One region of the Moraxella ovis genome, then DNA from elsewhere that is predicted to be linked to it. Evidence: riboswitches for the same ligand, from Rfam matches in the RefSeq annotation. Region 1 holds a riboswitch; the other holds the start of a gene.
What was found. A riboswitch is a leader RNA that binds a small molecule or an ion and turns the genes downstream of it on or off. The one in region 1 is predicted to bind thiamine pyrophosphate.
Positions count from the first base shown of each region.

Region 2: linked by a shared signal. The riboswitch ahead of DYD54_RS00630 (ABC transporter ATP-binding protein) and the one ahead of thiC (phosphomethylpyrimidine synthase ThiC) in region 1 are both predicted to bind thiamine pyrophosphate.

Region 1 is NZ_UGPW01000001.1:6,247-14,622, forward strand. Features, by position in the region: gene gyrB (DNA topoisomerase (ATP-hydrolyzing) subunit B) at 1-118, shown strand, start outside; gene guaA (glutamine-hydrolyzing GMP synthase) at 205-1,764, shown strand; gene DYD54_RS00030 (valine--pyruvate transaminase) at 1,927-3,204, shown strand; gene DYD54_RS00035 (RidA family protein) at 3,308-3,658, opposite strand; gene DYD54_RS00040 (D-amino acid dehydrogenase) at 3,686-4,936, opposite strand; TPP riboswitch at 5,091-5,200, shown strand; gene thiC (phosphomethylpyrimidine synthase ThiC) at 5,296-7,293, shown strand; gene DYD54_RS00050 (ABC transporter ATP-binding protein) at 7,413-8,376, shown strand, end outside.
Region 2 is NZ_UGPW01000001.1:131,213-139,588, forward strand. Features, by position in the region: gene smpB (SsrA-binding protein SmpB) at 1-467, opposite strand, end outside; gene nfsA (oxygen-insensitive NADPH nitroreductase) at 645-1,427, shown strand; TPP riboswitch at 1,510-1,605, shown strand; gene DYD54_RS00630 (ABC transporter ATP-binding protein) at 1,637-2,350, shown strand; gene DYD54_RS00635 (ABC transporter permease) at 2,350-3,093, shown strand; gene DYD54_RS00640 (ABC transporter substrate-binding protein) at 3,124-4,107, shown strand; gene coaD (pantetheine-phosphate adenylyltransferase) at 4,246-4,743, shown strand; gene DYD54_RS00650 (YfhL family 4Fe-4S dicluster ferredoxin) at 4,744-4,989, shown strand; RNA gene rnpB (RNase P RNA component class A) at 5,058-5,397, shown strand; tRNA gene DYD54_RS00660 (tRNA-Met) at 5,475-5,551, shown strand; rRNA gene DYD54_RS00665 (16S ribosomal RNA) at 5,979-7,508, shown strand; tRNA gene DYD54_RS00670 (tRNA-Ile) at 7,570-7,646, shown strand; tRNA gene DYD54_RS00675 (tRNA-Ala) at 7,656-7,731, shown strand; rRNA gene DYD54_RS00680 (23S ribosomal RNA) at 7,965-8,376, shown strand, end outside.

The DNA.
Region 1 (8,376 bases):
TACTATTGAGGATGCCATTGCTGCCGACCACCTGTTCAACTGTCTGATGGGTGATGAAGTTGAGCCGCGTCGTATCTTTATTGAAGAAAATGCGCTCAACGCAGACATCGATACTTAAATAAAAGCAGGCTTAGCCCTGCTTTAACTCTTTTTGTTTTTGTGCTTAATTGCGTTTATTTTATTGGTTTTTTAACTGGAATAGCCATGACCAACATTACCCAAGACCGTATTTTAATCCTTGATTTTGGTTCGCAGTACAGTCAGCTTATCGCGCGCCGTGTACGTGAAGCAGGCGTATATTCTGAAATGTATGCTTTTGATATGTCTGATGAAGACATTCGCGCCTTTAATCCTAAAGGTATCATCCTATCTGGCGGCCCTGAGAGCGTTCATCAAGAAGGCAGTCCACGCGCACCAAAAGCGGTATTTGAATTGGGTGTACCTGTGCTTGGTGTGTGTTATGGTTTTCAGACGATGGCAGAACAACTAGGCGGCAAAGTCGAAGCTGGTGATGTGCATGAGTTTGGTTATGCCAAAATTGACATCGTTCAGAGTGACAAACTGCTAAATGACATTGCAGATGCCAATAACCAATCACAAGTATGGATGAGCCACGGCGACAAAGTATCGCGTCTGCCTGAGGGCTTTGTGACCACATCGAGCACGCCAAGCTGTCCATATGCTTCTGCCAGTGATGAAGCGCGTGGTTTCTATGGTGTGCAATTTCACCCAGAGGTCACCCATACAGAAAAAGGCGTTGAGTTTATTTCTAACTTTGTACATGACATCTGTGGCTGTGGCAACGCATGGAACTCTGAGAACATCATTGAGATGCGTATCGCCCAACTAAAAGAGCAGATCGGCGATGAAAAAGTACTACTAGGTCTGTCTGGTGGTGTTGACAGTTCAGTGGTGGCAGTACTACTGCACAAGGCGATTGGCGATCAGCTGACCTGTGTATTCGTGGACAATGGTCTGCTTCGTCTGAACGAAGGCGATCAAGTGATGCAAATGTTCGCTGAGAATATGGGCATTCGCGTGATTCGCGCCGACAGCGAGGATCGTTTTTTGGGTGCGCTAGCAGGTGTTACCGATCCAGAGGCTAAGCGTAAGGTCATTGGACGCGAATTCATCGAAGTGTTCTCTGAAGAAGCTCGTAAACTAGATGGTGTAAAATTCTTAGCCCAAGGCACCATCTATCCTGACGTGATCGAGTCAGCAGCAAGCAAGCAAGGCAAAGCGCACGTCATTAAGTCACACCACAATGTGGGTGGCTTGCCTGAAGATTTGGCGTTTGAATTGGTTGAGCCGCTGCGTGATTTGTTTAAGGATGAGGTACGCAAACTTGGCGTCGCGCTTGGTATCCCGCATCACATGATCTATCGTCATCCATTCCCAGGCCCAGGTCTAGGCGTGCGTATCTTGGGCGAAGTCAAGAAAGAATATGCCGATATCTTGCGTGTGGCAGATGATATCTTCATGCAGGAGCTGCGCGCATCTGGTTGGTATGATAAGACCGCCCAAGCCTTTGCAGTGTTCCAACCTGTAAAATCAGTCGGTGTGGTGGGCGATGGTCGCCGTTATGCGTGGGTGATTGCCTTGCGTGCGGTTGAGACAGTGGACTTTATGACTGCTCGCTTTGCTCATCTACCATACGATCTGGTGGACAAAATCTCAACTCGCATAATGAACGAGATTCGTGACGTATCTCGTGTGGTCTATGACGTATCGAGTAAGCCACCTGCGACGATCGAATGGGAATAATTCTACGACATAAACCAAGCCTTAGCGCTTGGTTTTTTGTTGTAAATTCGCCCAACATGGACGAATTTGCTATAATGATAAGAGATGAATCAGATTGCGATTCTATTTTAATAAGTGATCAAAATAATTCATATGTTTCACGTGAAACAAGATAGGTGTGGTATGAAATTTTCAAATTTTGGTGAAAAATTTACTAAGAATAGTGGCATTCTGCAGCTCATGGATGATCTTGGCAAGGCGTTGGCAAGTGATCAGCCGATTAATATGCTTGGCGGTGGTAACCCTGCGGTGATTCCTGAGGTCAATGATGTATTCCAAGCGACTTTAAGGCAAGTTGTGGAAGATAATAATGCGCTTGATAGTGTGGCGAACTACTCAACACCTCAAGGCGATACTAAGTTCATTGATACTTTGGTGGCATTTTTTAATCGCCATTATGATTGGAATTTGACTGCAGAGAATATTGTCTTGACCAACGGCTCTCAAAATGGATTCTTCTATTTATTTAATCTATTCTCTGGCAAATTTGGCGACAGTGAAAAATCTATTCTATTGCCGCTTGCTCCTGAGTATGTCGGGTATGCCGATGCTCATGTCGAAGGCACGCACTTCGTGGCGGTACCGCCCATCATTGAAGAGGTGACGCACGAAGGTGAAGACGGGTTTTTTAAATACCGTGTTGATTTTGATGCATTGGAGAGCTTACCTGACTTGGCAGAGGGTAAGATCGGTGCGATTTGCTGTTCGCGACCAACCAACCCGACAGGTAACGTACTCGCCGACGATGAGATGGCACGCCTAGATAAGATTGCCAGGAAATACGACATCCCGCTCATCATTGATAACGCCTACGGCATGCCGTTTCCTAACATCATCCATGCAGACACTACGCTAAGCTGGGATGAGCAGACGATTTTATGTTTTAGTTTGTCGAAGATTGGCTTGCCTGGTGCTAGAACGGGCATCATCGTTGCCAGTCCGCAGGTAATTCGTGCGGTAAGCGCGATGAATGCCATTGTCAATCTGTCTCCAGTACGGTTCGGGGCGACGATTGCCACGCCATTATTTGCTGATGACCGCATTATTGATCTGGCGGATAACCACATCCAACCTTTCTATAAAAAACAATCAGCACTGGCGGTAAGGCTCCTAAAAGAACAATTCGCCGATTTGCCAGTGAAGATTCATAAGCCAGAAGGTGCGATATTCTTATGGATATGGTTTGATGAATTACCCATCAGCACAACCGAGCTTTATCAAATCTTAAAAGATCAAGGTACGCTAATCATACCCAGTGAGCATTTCTTTGTGGGTGTTAATACTGACAATTATCCGCACGCGCATCAATGCATCAGACTGTCTATCGCTCAAAATGACGAGACACTCCAAAAAGGCATTACCACAATCGGACGCATGGTGCGTGAATTGTATCAAGGCTGAACTGCCCTGATCAATTTGTCAGATAAAGTCACGACTTGATGAATTGGTTTTGTATTAAAAAATCCCCAGTGCCAGCGCATTGGAGATTTTGGTGTGATAAAGGTTAAATCGCAGCGACAACCATGATTTCAACCAGCCAGTTTGGATTAACCAATTTGGCTTCTACGGTGGCGCGTGTAGGCGGTGTGATGTCTTTGACCCATTGATTCCATTCGCTGTTAAATGCATCAAAATTCGCCAAATCAGTGATAAAAACCTGTGCAGATAGGATTTTTGATTTGTCAGAGCCTGCCTTGGCCAGCGCGGCATCGATGTTGGCGAATACTTCTCTAGACTGACCTTTGATGTCTAGGCTATCGCCATTGGGTACTTGACCTGCCAAATATACCACGCCATTATGGATGGCGATCTCGCTTAGGGTGTCGTTACTGTCTAGTTTGATGATGTTAGCCATGATGATTCCTTAGTGGTGCTTGGATGATTAATGATACCGTGCCAACGACAACCCATCAAGGCTGATGTCTGGCGCGCGCTTGGTGATGATGTCCGCAATTAATTTCCCAGAACCGCACGCCATGGTCCAGCCGAGTGTGCCATGCCCTGTATTGATGAATAGGTTATTGAATTTGGTCTCTCCGATGATTGGTGTGCCGTCTGGTGTCATGGGGCGAAGACCCATCCAGAAAGTCGCATTCGGTAAGTCGCCACCTGTGAATAAATCACGTGTAACCATCTCAAGCGTGGCTCGGCGAGCGGGATTTAACTTTAGATTAAAACCGCTTAATTCTGCCATGCCGCCCACACGAATACGATCATCAAAACGCGTGATGGCAATCTTAAAGGTCTCATCTAACACGGTCGAGACGGGCGCATTATCAGGATCGATAATGGGCACAGTCAGAGAATAGCCTTTGACGGGATAAACAGGTAAATTAAGCGCCAAAGGCTTGGCAATGTCACGCGAATAACTGCCAAAGGCCAGCACATAATGATCAGCGGTAAGTAGCTCGCCATCAGCCAGAACACCTGTGATGGCATTACCATCATGCTGAATTTGTTGCACGGTTTTATTAAATAAGAATTTTACCCCTAGATCTTTGGCGAGTGCGGCGAGTCTTTTAGTGAATAAGTTACAATCGCCCGTTTCGTCATTGGGCAGTCGAAGTCCGCCTACAAGTTTGTCCTTGGCGTGAGCCAGGGCAGGTTCGACTCGGGCTAGCTCATCGCGGCCAAGCAGTTCGTAAGCCACGCCACATTCTTTTAGAACTTCAATGTCACGACCCACCACATCCAGCTGAGCTTGTTTTCGGAATAATTGTAATGTGCCTTTGGTGCGGTCTTCGTATTGAATGCCTGTCTCTTGGCGCAGATTTTGTAGGCAATCACGGCTGTATTCCGCGACACGCATCATGCGTTCTTTGTTAAGGGCGTAGCGATCGGCGTTACAGTTGGCGAACATCTTGGCTGCCCACTGCGCCTGCCAAAGGGACCCATCGGGACTGATGGCAAAGGGTGCGTGTTTTTGAAGTAGCCATTTGGCGGCTTTTAGTGGGATGCCTGGGGCTGCCCAAGGGGTTGAATAACCAGGGGAGATTTGACCCGCGTTACCAAAACTGGTCTCTTCGGCGACATCATTTTGGCGTTCGATGACGGTGACATCTACGCCCAATTTAGCAAGATAATACGCTGACGTTACGCCAATGACGCCGCCGCCAAGTACGATTGCTTTCATAACTGACTGTCCTTGAAGGTAATGATATAAACAATCGCTTATGATAACAATCGCTTGAATGAATAACAAGCGGCATTTATGAGGTATCAAAATATTTTATGACGATGTCAAAAGATGTTTTGCTTTGCCTGGATAAAAGCTGTGTTATAATGTTATCAACTTGACGGAGTGCAACCCAAAGTTGCCGAGATTGTGGTTATGCCACAAAATCCGTTGAACCTGATGCGGTTCGTACCGCCGTAGGAAATCAAGTTTTCAAAATCTTAAAAATTCTGTATATTATTGATTTATATCGATAATTCTTTTTCATCATAAGATTTTTGATGGCTTGATTTGTTTATTAGCCATTTAAAAAGGATATTATGATGAGCCAAATCGCAAATCAACCCCACACCCATTCCCCACAAGATACCACAACCACAGAAATTGGCTGGATATATGAGAAAAACGAGCGAAGTTGTACAAATAGTACTACGAGTGAGTTTGACGAAGTAGAGCAAGCCAAGTTCGCAGGTTGTGAACAAGACGCCAAAGATTTAACTCGCATTCTACCTGCGTCCAAAAAGGTCTATGTACAAGGCTCACAAGCCAACATTCGTGTGCCGTTTCGTGAGATTACGCTCACCGACACGCCCATAGGTCTTAGCCAAAATGGCAAACAGGATGGTTTTGAGAAGAACGAGCCGATTTTGGTGTATGACACATCAGGTGTTTATACCGACCCGAGCGTTCACATTGACCTAAATCAAGGCTTGCCCAAACTGCGTGAGGCTTGGATTGCCGAGCGTGATGACACGGATGTTTTGGACGGTTTGACATCGGATTTTGGTAAGGCACGGCTTAACGACATTCGCACGGCGGACATTCGTTTTGCTCACATTGCCAGACCTAGACGAGCCAAGCGTGGCAAAAACGTTACCCAAATGCACTACGCCAGGCAAGGCATTATCACGCCTGAGATGGAGTACATCGCCATTCGTGAAAATGGCAAACAGCGTGATGGCGTGGATTTACGCCAACATCAGGGGCAAAATTTTGGGGCAAAAGTGCGTGAGATTACCCCTGAATTTGTGCGTAAGGAAGTGGCAGAAGGGCGAGCGATTATTCCTTGCAATATCAATCACCCAGAGAGCGAGCCGATGATTATTGGGCGAAATTTTTTGGTGAAAATTAACGCCAATATCGGCAACTCCGCCCTAGGCTCGTCCATTGATGAAGAAGTGGCGAAGATGACGTGGGCGACACGTTGGGGGGCGGATACGATTATGGATTTGTCCACAGGCAAAAATATCCACGAAACACGAGAATGGATTATCCGCAACAGCCCTGTGCCGATTGGGACGGTGCCGATTTATCAGGCGTTGGAAAAGGTAAATGGCGTGGCGGAGGATTTGACGTGGGAGATTTTTAAGGATACGCTCATTGAGCAGGCAGAGCAGGGCGTGGATTATTTTACCATTCATGCAGGGGTGCTACTTCGTTATGTGCCACTCACCGCCAATCGCTTGACGGGCATTGTCTCTCGGGGTGGGTCAATCATGGCACAGTGGTGCTTGGCTCATCACAAGGAGAATTTTATTTATGAGCATTTTGATGAGATTTGTGAAATTGCCAAAGCCTATGACGTGGCGTTTAGTTTGGGCGATGGACTAAGACCGGGCTGTATCCAAGATGCCAATGATGAAGCTCAATTTAGCGAATTAAAAACGCTTGGCGAGCTAACCAAACGTGCGTGGGTGCATGACGTACAAGTGATGATAGAAGGACCCGGACACGTTCCGATGCACATGATTAAAGAAAATATGGATGTGCAGTTAGAACATTGCCACGAAGCCCCATTTTATACGCTAGGGCCTTTGACGACTGACATTGCCCCTGGCTATGACCATATCACGAGTGCGATAGGGGCAGCGATGATTGGGTGGTATGGTACGGCAATGCTGTGCTATGTTACGCCAAAGGAGCATTTGGGTTTGCCCAACAAAAAGGACGTAAAAGACGGTATCATCACTTACAAAATCGCCGCTCACGCCGCCGACCTTGCCAAAGGACACCCACTCGCCCAAGTGCGTGATAATGCCTTGTCTAAGGCACGGTTTGAGTTTCGTTGGGAAGACCAATTTAACCTTGCCCTAGACCCTGACACGGCAAGGGCAATGCACGATGAGACCATGCCAAAAGAAGCCCATAAATCGGCTCATTTTTGTTCTATGTGTGGCCCGAAGTTTTGTTCCATGAAAATCACGCAAAACGTTAGGGAGTACGCCAAAGGTCTGGAGTATGAACAGCAGGCGGGCTTTGATGAGATGCGCCAAAAATACCACGAGACAGGCGCCAAGCTCTATCATCCATTGTAAATTCAATCAAAAACCGCACCCATGGTGTGGTTTTTTATTCTGTATCAAAAATTTACCCATCAAAAAGCACCCTCAAAATCTGCTATAATAAGCAAATTTTTATAATAATTGTGAGTAGCATGTCTTTATTTTCTTATTTTGAACGCAAGATTGACCCTTATCCAAGCAGTCCCATGCCTGTGATGACTCGTGGTAAATTGTTGTCGTTCCTGTGGGCATGCACTGAGGGTGCGCGTGGTTGGATTTTTGTCCGTATTGTGCTGTCAGTACTGCTTGGGGTGTTTGGTTCGTTGCTCTTTGCCTGGGCGGGGGACGTGGTTGATTGGCTAACCATCTACACACCAAGCACGCTTTGGCAAGAAAAAGGACAGACCATCATGATGATTTTGGGTTTGTGCGTCTTGTCGATTTTTGCAGAATTTTTTGGTAATTTGATTCGCTTTCAAGTGCTTCAAGGCGTTCTGCCAATGCGACTTCGTTGGTGGTTCCATAAGCACATGCTGGGACAGTCGATGCAGTTTTATCATGATGAGTTTTCTGGGCGTGTCTCTGCTAAGGTCATGCAAACGGCGCTGGGTGTACGTGATACGATCATGACGATGGCGGAGATGGTGTCTTTTGTGTCGGCATATCTTATTACCAGTGGCGTGATTTTGCTTGGACTTGATTTTTGGTTATTTGTGCCATTTGGTCTGTGGCTAATTACGGTTGTAGTGGTGATGAAATTTTTCTTACCAAGACTTAGAAAAACCGCCAGTGATCAAGCCGATGCTCGTGCACTGATGACAGGCCGTGTGACAGATGCTTATGCTAACATCAGTGCGGTGAAGCTGTTTAGTCACTCAAACCGTGAACTTGGCTATGCCAAATCTGCCATGAGTGAATTCATGACGACCGTGCATGCACAGATGCGCTGGGTGTCGCTGTTGGGCACGACGACCGAGACCATCTCACTCATCATGATCGTTGGTAGTACCGCGATTGGCGTGTATCTGTGGATGGCAGGCGAGGTTACTGTGGGTGCGATCGCCATTGCCTCGGGCATCGCGCTTAGATTAAAAGGCATGATTCAATGGATCATGT
Region 2 (8,376 bases), 120 kb from region 1:
TATCGCAAATCCGCCTTGAACCCGCGTTTTTTATCCATTTGCCAATCGCGTTCTTTTAGGGTGGCGCGCTTGTCGTGGAGTTTTTTACCTTTAGCTAGGGCGATTTCGCATTTGACGCGTGAAGATTTCCAGTAGCAAGATAATGCCACGACCGCATAGCCTTTTTGGTTGACCATGCCGAATAATTTGTCAATCTCACGGCGATTAAGAAGTAATTTGCGCGTGCGAATGTTGTCTGGATTGATGTGCGTTGAGCTGGTCAAAAGCGGTTGAATGTGCGCACCGAACAAGAAAGCTTCGCCATTTTTGAAAATGACGTAAGCGTCAGTGATCGCCATTTTGCCTGCGCGGATTGCTTTGACTTCCCAGCCCTCCAGGGCAAGACCAGCTTCAAAGGTCTCTTCGATAAAATATTCGTGGCGTGCTTTTTTGTTGGCGCAGATTTGATTGCTTGGTTTTTTTGCCATGAGTTGTTGTCCTATTTTTATATAATGCTTGGTATTATAACAAATTATGACAGCCGATAAAGTAGCGCATCTGTTAATTTGCCTAATTGGCAATTTTTGCGAAATCGATTTGCCTTTAAGGGCGATAATTGATACCATGAACATGATTTATCCATATTATCTACACAAGGAACAACCATGCTAAATAGCGCTCCTACCATTGAGACTTTATTGAACCACCGCTCTGTGCGTAAATACACAGGCGAACCGATCTCTAATGAGATGCTGCAGGCGATCTTGGAAGCGGGGCGTGCGGTATCGACGTCCAGCTTTTTGCAGGCGACGAGCATCATTCGTGTGGTTGATGGCGCTAAGCGTACCCAGCTGCGTCAGATCTCATGCAACATGAGCGAGGCGGATTATAATGAAGCGTTTGCCAATGGCGAGCGTTTGGGTCATGGCTATGTGGAGTCTTGTGCTGAGTATCTGATTTTTTGTATGGATGCTAAGCGCCATAACCAGCTGGCGGATGTGCAGACTGACTGGACAGAGGTGACGCTAATTGGTGCGATCGATGCCGCGCTCATGGCGCAAAACGTACTGGCTGCGGCCGAGAGTCTTGGCTTGGGCGGCGTATTTATCGGCTCTCTTCGTAATGATATCGAGCGAGCAGGCGAGATCTTAGGCTGCCCTAAACACGTCGTGCCATTATTCGGCCTGTGCTTAGGTCATCCCGATTGGGAGTCTAAGATTAACCAATCACAGCGCCCACGTCTGCCGCTAGACGTGCTTGTCTCTACCGACGCCTACCAAGAAGCTGATGAAGCCTCCCTAAATGCGTACAACGAACAAGTGCGTGAATATTACCAAGGGCGCAAGCTTGATCTAGACTGGCGTGCTCAAATCGCCCAAACCTTCGGCGGTGAAGTGCGTCCCTTCATGCTAGAATACCTACAAAAGCAAGGTTTTGCTAAGCGCTAACCTTTAGCATTCAAGCCTTTCGTTCCACATTGCAGGCGCGAAAGGCTTTACAATATTGACGCGAATACGTTATAATTTTTTGAATTTTTAGTCGGGGTGCTGTCCTTGTGATGGCTGAGATAACACCCGTGAACCTGATTCAGTTAATACTGTCGTAGGAAACTAAACCATGCCCACCCCATCATTTCTACTGTCATGCTAGAGGGCGTATGCACCACGTTAGCATAGACGGTCTGTCGCTAAGATTCGGCGAGCAGCAGATTTTTCATGATTTTAATTTTCAATTGCCCAAAGGTCGCTTTAGCAGTCTATTGGGTGGCTCGGGTGTGGGCAAATCCACCTTGCTGCGCATCATCGCAGGACTGGAGAAAGGCTATCAGGGAGAAGTTAGCTTCCTAGACGATGCCAATATCGCCTACATGGCTCAGCACGATGCGCTGTATCCTTGGCTAGCAATCATCGATAATGTACAGCTCTATGCGCACCTATCAGGTCGCAAATCCCCCAAGACACACGCCAAAGCACTGCAACTACTCACCCAAGTAAAGATGAGCGATCACACTCATAAAAAAGTCCACGAACTCTCAGGCGGCCAAAGACAGCGTGTTGCATTGGCGCGCACGCTCATGATGGATGCCGATCTAGTGCTGATGGATGAGCCGTTTTCTGCATTAGATGCCGTGACACGCCATGAATTACAGGCTTTGGCGTATGAATTGCTACAAGACAAAACCGTCCTACTTATCACTCACGATCCCCAAGAAGTTCTTCGACTTAGTGATGATATTTATGTCCTAAAACACCAGCCCGCCACCATATCCCTAAAAATCACGCCAGATGATAGACCCATTAGGGCACTCACTCATAGCGCATTTGGTGAGCTACATGCACGGCTCCTTGCCGAGCTTGGGGAGATTGTCTGATGCGATGGCTCAAGATACCTTTGATTACCTTGGTTTTGTTATTGATTTGGCAGGTGATCGTGTCGCTTGGTCAGTTACCGCACTACATTCTACCAAGTCCTTTGGCGGTCTATGAATCATTCTTAGTGCATCATGAGCTTATCTGGGAGCACGCCAGAATTACGCTGATTGAGATTTTGTTTGGGCTTGGCATTGGCGCGACCTTGGGTGTGGCATCAGCATTGATATTAAGTGCGTCGCGCAGATTGTCCTCGGTGCTGTTACCTATACTGATCATCTCGCAGGCGATTCCTGTATTTGCCATCGCGCCATTGCTTGTGCTTTGGTTTGGATATGGGATCGCCTCGAAGATTGTCATGACGGTGATGATTATTTATTTCCCTGTCACGGCAGCGTGTTTTGATGGGCTGCGCCAGACTCAGAATGCGTGGCTTGACATTGCTCGAACTTATCGCATTTCGCCCATGCAGATGCTATTAAAGGTTAAACTGCCCGCTGCGCTACCTGCCCTAGCATCAGGGCTTCGCATCGCCATCTCGATCGCACCAATTGGGGCGGTGGTTGGCGAATGGGTCGGCTCATCGCACGGTTTGGGTTATCTCATGTTGCATGCCAATGCCAGAATGCAGGTTGATTTGATGTTTGTGGCGTTATTTGTACTCGTCATTATCGCACTTAGTCTGTATTTTTTGGGCGATTATTTATTAAAACGCCTAATCCCTTGGGCACCCCATGTACGTTAATCACAGAACTAACCATAAAAAGGAGAATTTATGACTTTATCGAAATTTATCAAAGGTGCGCTTATCGCCACCGCTGCGCTGATTTTATCGGCTTGTGCACCAAAAGAACAAAATGCTAAAGACAGTGCGCAAGACGTTCAAAAGCTAACATTGCTACTAGATTGGTTCGTAAACCCGAATCACGCAGCCATCATCATCGCCAAGCAGCAAGGGTATTTTGACGAACAGGGGCTTGATGTTGAAATCACAGAACCCGCCGATCCATCCATGCCGCCAAAACTGGTCGCCTCAAACCAAGCAGATATCGCGGTTGATTATCAGCCGCAGCTACAACAAAGCATCGCCCAAGGCTTGCCACTTGTGCGCATTGGCACGGTGATTAATACGCCGCTGAACAGCTTAGTCATTCTAAAAGACAGCAACATCACCAAGTTAGAAGACCTAAAAGGCAAAAAAATCGGCTATTCGGTGAGTGGGTTTGAAGAGCTATTATTAAAGACCATGCTACAATCAGTCAATTTAACCGACAAAGACGTACAAATGGTGAATGTAAACTGGTCGCTTTCGCCTTCTTTGCTTAGCGGTCAGGCGGATGGCGTGATTGGTGCGTTTCGTAATTTTGAGCTTAATCAATTACACATCGAAAAACACGAAGGCGTGGCGTTCTATCCAGAGGATCATGGGGTGCCCGCCTATGATGAGCTGATTTTTGTGGCGAACAAGAACGCTATTCAAGACGAAAAATTGGTTAAATTCATGAATGCCATCACTCAGGCGACAGATTTTATCAAACAAAATCCTGATCAAGCATGGCAGTTATTCGTGGCTTATAAGCCAAAAGAGCTTGATAATAAACTGAACAAGCTGGCGTGGGCGGACACCTTGCCGCACCTGCCAAATAACCCAAAAGCGCTGGATGTTAACCGCTATCAAGCCATGGCGGATTTTATGTACGCCCAAAACCTAACCAAAAAACTACCCAATGTCAGCGAATACGCCATCGAACTGCCTTAAAGGTCATCAAAAACGCATCCAAAATGGGTGCGTTTTTTAATTTAAATCAGCAAGGCGATTCTAAAATCACAAACAGGTTTAAAAAATTAGCAAAATTTGATAGCATACTCAGTTATTTTAGCCAGATTTAAAAAGCCAATGACCTCACACACCCCAAAAAAAGCCCTATACCCTGGGACATTCGATCCCATTACCAATGGGCACATCGATCTTGTTAAGCGCACATTGAAACTGTTTGATGAAGTGATCATTGCCGTTGCTTTCGCCCATCACAAGAAGCCACTGTTTAGCTTCGATGAGCGTGTGGCGATGGTGGAATCGGTGTTTAAAGATGATCCACGTGTGGTGGTGGTTGGCTTTGAAGGGCTTTTGGTGGATTTTGCCATAGAGCAAAACACCCAAGCGGTCATTCGTGGTCTGCGCGCGGTGTCGGATTTTGAATATGAATTTGGTCTTGCCAACATGAATCGTAGTTTGGATGAGAATTTTGAGGCGGTATTTTTGACGCCATCTCAAGAATATTCCTTTGTGTCATCTACATTGGTGCGTGAAGTAGCACGACTTGGTGGCGATGTCTCAAAATTCGTTCCGCCTTGTGTGCTGACAGGCTTTGCCAACAAGTTTGCGGTGAACTAAATGGCGTTAATCATTACCGAAGAATGCATCAACTGCGATGTCTGCGAACCTGTCTGCCCTAATGAAGCTATCAGTGCTGGCGATGACATCTATGTGATCGACCCGAATTTATGCACAGAATGCGTGGGTCATTATGATACGCCGCAGTGTGTAGATATCTGTCCTGTAGATTGTATTCCAAAAGACCCAAATCATGCCGAGAGCGAAGAAGAGCTTTTGGCGAAATTTCATCGAATTACTGGATAATACGGATAATTTATAAAGCAATCAAAGATTGTGTCTTAAGCCAAGAAAATTATGATATACTAGCCATCTTGGCAGACCAGACAATCGCCGTCCAAACTTTGGAGGGAGGAAAGTCCGGGCTACATAGGGCGACGTGCTAGCTAACGGCTAGGGGGCGAAAGCCTACGACCAGTGCAACAGAGAGCAGACCGCCTATTATATAGGTAAGGGTGAAAGGGTGGGGTAAGAGCCCACCGCATGACTGGCAACAGTTCATGGCATGGTAAACTCCACGTGTAGCAAGACCAAATAGGTGTCCAACGAGTTGCCCGCTTGGGACACGGGTAGGTTGCTTGAGCGTATCAGTGATGATGCGCCTAGATGAATGATTGTCCACGACAGAACCCGGCTTATCGGTTTGCCATAATATTTTAAAAAATTGCAAAATTATTGAAAAATGTCATTGACAGCAGATGAATTCATCTGTATAATTCGCACCCTGTAACGGCGATGTAGCTCAGCTGGTTAGAGCGCACGACTCATAATCGTGAGGTCAAGAGTTCAAGTCTCTTCATCGCCACCAATTATAAAATAATTTGAAAAAAGTTCTTGACTTCTATTCAAAATATAGTATAATTGAATTTCAGCTAACAAAAAAACAACTTTAAAAATTATCAACTAAAAATAAATTTTAAAAGTTGCTTGACACAACAAAATAATGTGATAAAATGGTTAGCCTTGATTAATGATGCAGACGATGTATCATACACTATTTAAAATCCAAACTAAAGAACAACTTGTGTGGATTTTTGTCAATACAAGATAATTCAATAAATAATATATAAATATTCATTTATTAGTTATTAAGACAAAAATACTCAAAGTTAATTCATTTACACGATGAGCTGATACTTTAATTAGTATCAAATTTTGCTAGTAATATAATAAATGAGCCAAGTCCTAACTTATCTTAGTTTACTAAGATACTTAATAGGCATCTTAAAAAGATTAAACTGAAGAGTTTGATCATGGCTCAGATTGAACGCTGGCGGCAGGCTTAACACATGCAAGTCGAACGATGAGTATCCAGCTTGCTGGATATGATTAGTGGCGAACGGGTGAGTAATGCTTAGGAATCTGCCTAGTAGTGGGGGATAACCATCCGAAAGGATGGCTAATACCGCATACGACCTACGGGTGAAAGGGGGCGTAAGCTCTCGCTATTAGATGAGCCTAAGTCGGATTAGCTGGTTGGTGGGGTAAAGGCCTACCAAGGCGACGATCTGTAGCTGGTCTGAGAGGATGATCAGCCACACTGGGACTGAGACACGGCCCAGACTCCTACGGGAGGCAGCAGTGGGGAATATTGGACAATGGGCGAAAGCCTGATCCAGCCATGCCGCGTGTGTGAAGAAGGCCTTTTGGTTGTAAAGCACTTTAAGTGGGGAGGAAAAGCTTGTGGTTAATACCCACAAGCCCTGACGTTACCCACAGAATAAGCACCGGCTAACTCTGTGCCAGCAGCCGCGGTAATACAGAGGGTGCGAGCGTTAATCGGAATTACTGGGCGTAAAGCGCGCGTAGGTGGTTGTTTAAGTCAGATGTGAAATCCCTGGGCTTAACCTAGGAACTGCATCTGATACTGGACAACTAGAGTAGGTGAGAGGGAAGTAGAATTCCAGGTGTAGCGGTGAAATGCGTAGAGATCTGGAGGAATACCGATGGCGAAGGCAGCTTCCTGGCATCATACTGACACTGAGGTGCGAAAGCGTGGGTAGCAAACAGGATTAGATACCCTGGTAGTCCACGCCGTAAACGATGTCTACCAGTCGTTGGGTCTTTTAAAGACTTAGTGACGCAGTTAACGCAATAAGTAGACCGCCTGGGGAGTACGGCCGCAAGGTTAAAACTCAAATGAATTGACGGGGGCCCGCACAAGCGGTGGAGCATGTGGTTTAATTCGATGCAACGCGAAGAACCTTACCTGGTCTTGACATATCTAGAATCCTGCAGAGATGCGGGAGTGCCTTCGGGAATTAGAATACAGGTGCTGCATGGCTGTCGTCAGCTCGTGTCGTGAGATGTTGGGTTAAGTCCCGCAACGAGCGCAACCCTTTTCCTTAGTTACCAGCGACTCGGTCGGGAACTCTAAGGATACTGCCAGTGACAAACTGGAGGAAGGCGGGGACGACGTCAAGTCATCATGGCCCTTACGACCAGGGCTACACACGTGCTACAATGGTTGGTACAAAGGGTTGCTACACAGCGATGTGATGCCAATCTCAAAAAGCCAATCGTAGTCCGGATTAGAGTCTGCAACTCGACTCTATGAAGTCGGAATCGCTAGTAATCGCAGATCAGAATGCTGCGGTGAATACGTTCCCGGGCCTTGTACACACCGCCCGTCACACCATGGGAGTTGATCTCACCAGAAGTGGGTAGCCTAACGCAAGAGGGCGCTCACCACGGTGGGGTCGATGACTGGGGTGAAGTCGTAACAAGGTAGCCGTAGGGGAACCTGCGGCTGGATCACCTCCTTAACGATATTATCTGATTGGCAAGAATTCACAACAAGTTGTTCTTTAGTAAGATGTTTAAAACGGGTCTATAGCTCAGTTGGTTAGAGCACCGTGTTGATAACGCGGGGGTCATAAGTTCAAGTCTTATTAGACCCACCATTAACAAATGGGGTTATAGCTCAGTTGGTAGAGCGCCTGCCTTGCACGCAGGAGGTCAGGAGTTCGACTCTCCTTAACTCCACCATTATTAAACATCAAAAGCATACATAAGCAATTTAAATAAGATTTCTTATTTATGCTTTAACTTTATAAACTGACGAAGTTTATATCACTATTTAACAACGTATATATGAGTCTGGGTTAATTATTTATTTCCAACAAAATAATTAACCAAAGTAAAGAGAACTGAATCAAGCGTAAACATAGGTAAATCGTTACACATTACCCTTATGACACCAAGACTACTTGGGGTTGTATGGTCAAGTAATGAAGTGCACATGGTGGATGCCTTGGCAGTCAGAGGCGATGAAAGACGTGATAGCCTGCGATAAGCGTCGGTGAGGTGGCAATATCCTGTGACCCGGCGATTTCTGAATGGGGAAACCCAGCCAACATAAGTTGGCTATCCTAACCTTTGGTTAGGAGGCAAACCGGGAGAAGTGAAACATCTCAGTACCCCGAGGAAAAGACATCAATAGAGATTCCCCAAGTAGCGGCGAGCGAACGGGGAGTAGCCGATCAAACTTGTAGTAGCAAAATGGCGTGGGAAAGCCAACCATAGTAGGTGATAGTCCTGTATGCGAAACTGCAAATGCGACACATTAAGTAGGGCGAGACACGTGAAATCTTGTCTGAAGATGGGGGGACCATCCTCCAAGGCTAAATACTC